DNA from 2 places in the Catenuloplanes niger genome. Region 1 is predicted to be linked to the other one. Evidence: riboswitches for the same ligand, from Rfam matches in the RefSeq annotation. Region 1 holds a riboswitch; the other holds the start of a gene.
What was found. A riboswitch is a leader RNA that binds a small molecule or an ion and turns the genes downstream of it on or off. The one in region 1 is predicted to bind cyclic di-AMP.

Region 1 (2,195 bases):
GCCCGCGGCGACGGCCGCGGGCTCCTTGACGTCAGATGATCGACAAATGCACGTGGTTCGTATGGTCACCGGAGGGTGTGCCACCGCCCGCGTACGATTGCCAGCCGCTCGACGGCAGCCAGATCCGGCTGTACCAGATCACGTAGAGCACGCCGAGCCGGTCCGCGTTCTTGATGTAGAAGTTGGCCAGGTTGTCGCCGTAGACCTTGTCCGCGCCGAACGCGACGCCGCCGAAGCCGCTCGCCTGGGCGGACCAGTCGCAGGCCCGGCCGCGCGGATGCTCGCCACCGTCCTCGGCGCTGCGGTAACAGGACACGAAGTGGTTGAAGCCCGCCGACTTGGTCTGCTTGTAGGCGTGCAGCGTGCGGGGCGTGATGCAGCCGCCGGTCGTCGGGTCGTCCGCGGTGCAGCTCTCCGACGGGAAGGACCCGTCGACGGCCCGCTCGACCGCGACCGCGACCGCCGCGGAGCCGCTGCCGGACTCGACGTTCGCCGCGGCGCCACCGCCCGCGGCCTTCAGCGCGTTCTCCGCCTGCTTCTTCCGCTTGTCCATGGTCTCGACCTGCTTCTTCTGCTCACCGATCTCGTTGTCGATGGCAGTCTTCGCACGCGAGGCCTCGTCCTTGGCCACGACCAGGTCGCGGACCTGCTTCTCCTGGTTGATCGCCATGGTCTCGAGCAGCGTGGCCCGGTCCATGAAGCCCTGGCCCTCGGAGGCGTTCAGGATCGCCACCATGGGGGCGAGGCGGCCGTTGCGGTAGGTCCGGCCGGCGAGCTCGCCCACCGTCGCCTCGCGCGTCTTGAGGTCGGCCTCGATCTTCTTGAGCTCCTCGGTCAGCTCCTTCTGGCGCTTCTCCGAGGCAGCGAGCTTGTTCTTCGCCTCGACGAAACCCTTGCTGGCCGCGTCGAGCTGTTCCCTGAGCTGTTCCGTACCGCCCTCGTCGATCGCGTAGGCGGGCGTTGCGAGCGCGGCCGTGGCCACAGTCGCCAGCAGCACCGAAAGCGCCGCTATTCGCCGTAGGCGCATCATGTTCCTCTCTCGGACCGCCGGCCGGGTTAGCTGACGGGTTCGGGATGGGAACGACACCCCTACCGCTGACGCGGATTCACCCCACAAACGTGGTTCCCCGACTCGCTGAGCGATTTGGCGGTGGTCGCCACGGGCACCGTGCGCGCCCGCCAATGACGACCGGCGGCAAGACTACCCAGTCGTGCCAAGGACGACCGCTCAAGATCCTAAAACTTAAGAATTCCCTATAGTCACGTAAAGTACCCGCTCAATGACCGGAAAACATAGAGAAACATCGACACGGTACGCACAAAGGCCGCCCCGGCAATCGGAGCGGCCTTTGTTATACGAATTGTCTAACGGTCAATTACAGAGAGCTCGCACGACGGGCCGGTGCGCGGCCCGCGGGCTGGTGCGGCTCCGGTCCCACGTCCGTGCGCTCCGGGATTCCCATCGTCACCGGCTTGTCCGCCGACACCGTCACCAGCTCACCGTGGTGCATGAGTGTGATGCTCTTCTCACCGGTGCCGTTCCGCAGCGAGTAGGTCACCTCGTCGCTGCGCACGTCCACCCGCAGCCGCAGCCCGCGCCAGAGCAGCGCGAACTCCATCCGGGTGATCCGCTCGGGCAGGCGCGGGTTGAACGTGAGCTGCCCGCCGTGGTCCCGCATGCCGCCGAGACCCATCACCAGCGAGATCCACGAGCCGCCCAGCGACGCCACGTGCAGGCCCTCGCGCGCGTTGTTGTGCAGGTCGTGCAGGTCCATCAGCGCGGCCTCGCCCAGGTAGTCGTGGGCGAGCTCCAGGTGGCCGGTCTCCGCCGCCAGCACCGCCTGGGTGCAGGCGGACAGCGACGAGTCACGGACCGTACGGGCCTCGTAGTAGGCGAAGTTGCGCTGCTTCTCCTCGTCGCTGAACGCGTCGCCGCGCCACAGCATCGCGAGCACCAGGTCGGCCTGCTTCACGACCTGCTTGCGGTACAGGTCGAAGTACGGGTAGTTGAGCAGCAGCGGGTAGTTCTCCTGCGGCGTGCCCTCGAAGTCCCATTCCTGCAGGCGGGTGAAGCCCTCGGACTGCTGGTGCACGCCGAGCTCGTGGTCGTACGGCAGGTGCACGGCCGCGCCCGCGTCCCGCCAGCCGGCGATCTCCTCGTCGTCGACCCCGGCCGCGCGCGCCTTGTCCGGGTA
Region 2 (2,195 bases), 950 kb from region 1:
GAGATCTGGCCGTACTGCCTCTCGCTGTCGCTGACGAAGAGGCGCACCGACATGCCCTGGTAATCGCCCCAGAGCTCGTAGACGCGCGGCCGGGTGCGATTCCCGACCACCCCGAGCAGCATCGGGACGAACGCGGCCGCGCCCATCACGACGTACGCCGCCGGGCCGAGCGCGTGCAGGCCGTTGCCGAAGCTGAGCGCCGCGAAGATCGCCAGCAGGCTCACCCCGGACGTGGCGACCGCACGCACCGTGAGCTGGTCGAACGGGCCCCGCACGGTCCGCAGCCCGGCCAGCTCGCTGGTCGGCCAGCGCCGGCCGGCGACCTCGAAGTACTCCGGGGTGACGATGACGTCGGCCGTCTCGAATGCGACCCGGCTGCGCGGTGCGGCACCGGGAGAAGCGTAGCGACGGGTTGAACGCGGCGAGTAACGAGCGCTATTCTCCATCGGAGTCCTCCTGCGGCTCTTTAGGAGTTGGTCTTTTGTTTACGGCGATCGCGGTGCCGAATTCGGCATGATGTCGAGAACCGGCACAGTGTCGAGAAACCGGCACAGTGTCGAGAACCGGCACAGTGTCGAGAACCGGCACGATGTCGAATCCGGCATGTGGTGTCTCCGGTTGCCGCCGGTCACCACACCGCGTTCGCCGCGTTGGCTCCCCCGCCCCCGGGGAAAGACGATCTCCGGAGTTCCGTGGCGTGAACTCCGAGGATCACGTGATGCGTCAGTGCGCACTGCGAGAAAGTCCGCGCTGCGAGAAAGTCACTGGGTAACGGTGCTTCCCTTGCGGGAGAACCCTGAGACCTCCCTAACAGCCATACTCCCAACCGCGTGCCACTAATGGGAAGAGGGCAATCTGCCAGGTGGCAGATTTCCACCCGTCAGGTAGGGCCCGGCACCCGTTTTCCCGGCGCATTTCTCCGCATTTGCCCGAGAGGCGAGGTCCCTGAGACTCGCCCAAACACGCAAAGGGCCCGTTTCGGGTACTGCCCACCGCAATTGCACGGAGCGGTTACTTGAGGGAATCATTCCTTCACTCTGAGCTATCTAGATATTTGCCCTATTACCGGCGAAAGCCCACAGATGACCGCCGTCACCCTTTCGATCCTCCGAAATGGTCGTTACCGTGGGTTGGCCGGACCTGGTCTTCAGTCACTCCCCCCGGAATGACGCCAGCCCGGCGCCGCCGAATCGCCCGGCCTCGGCCGTCGGTGCTCCCCCGCACCGTTCGTGCCAGGCGCGCCGATCGCCGGCCGTGCCGGGCCCACCCGACGCGGTCTTCGACCGGTGTCGCGGCGAACCGGGGACCCACAGAGTCCCACCGGGGTGAATCCGCGCTCGCGCGGTAGGGCGTCCTTCTCGCCCGAATCCGTCAGCTAACCCGGTAGGCGGCAGCGAAGAAGGGTCCACCCCGTTGTCAGCTTCGCGTGCGATCCTGCGCGCTGTCGTGCTGGCGGCCGTTGCGGTCGGCGTTCTCGCGCCGACCTCCGCTGCCCTGGCCGAACCGTCAAGCGCCGAACTCACCAAGCAGATCGACAAGGCCTCCCATGAGCTGGAGGTCGTGATCGAGTCCTACAACAAGATCAATGAGGAACTGAAGGCCACCCAGGCGGCGGCCAAGGAACTCAGTGAGAAGACCGCCACGCTGGAGCAGGAGGTCAAGGAGGCCAGCACCAACGTCGGCCAACTGGCCAACCGCGCCTACAAGTCCGGGCGGTTCAGTGACGCGAACACGCTGCTCACGCTCAGCGACAGCCAGGATCTGATGGCCGGTCTCAGCGTGCTCGAGCAGCTGGCCCAGGCGCGCAACGACGAGGTCGCCGCCTACACGGCCACCGAGGCGAGGTACGTCGAGGAGAAGGCCAAGCTCGACGCCGCCGAGAAGAAGCAGAAGGCGCAGAAGGACGAGGCCGGCAAGCGCAAGGCCGGCATCGAGGGCGAGCTGAAGAACCTGTACTCGCTGCGCAAGGCCGCCTACGGCCGGGAGCAGGAGCAGGCAGTCGCGGCGCCGGTCAGCAACGGTGGCGGCAACAGCGGCGGCGGTAGCAACAGCGGCGGTGGCGGTGCCGCGCCGAGCGCACCCGCCGGGTCGAGCGCCGTGGTGCAGTTCGCCTACGCCCAGCTCGGCAAGCCCTACATCTACGCCTCCGCGGGACCGACCGGTTTCGACTGCTCCGGCCTGGTGAAGGCGGCCTG

Region 2: linked by a shared signal. The riboswitch ahead of J2S44_RS12120 (C40 family peptidase) and the one ahead of J2S44_RS16410 (coiled-coil domain-containing protein) in region 1 are both predicted to bind cyclic di-AMP.

Annotation. Positions count from the first base shown of each region.
Region 1 is NZ_JAVDYC010000001.1:3,768,929-3,771,123, forward strand. It holds gene J2S44_RS16410 (coiled-coil domain-containing protein) at 32-997, opposite strand; cyclic di-AMP (ydaO/yuaA leader) riboswitch at 1,030-1,160, opposite strand; gene J2S44_RS16415 (glycoside hydrolase family 65 protein) at 1,377-2,195, opposite strand, start outside.
Region 2 is NZ_JAVDYC010000001.1:2,818,505-2,820,699, forward strand. It holds gene J2S44_RS12115 (DUF6232 family protein) at 1-446, opposite strand, end outside; cyclic di-AMP (ydaO/yuaA leader) riboswitch at 1,275-1,405, shown strand; gene J2S44_RS12120 (C40 family peptidase) at 1,414-2,195, shown strand, end outside.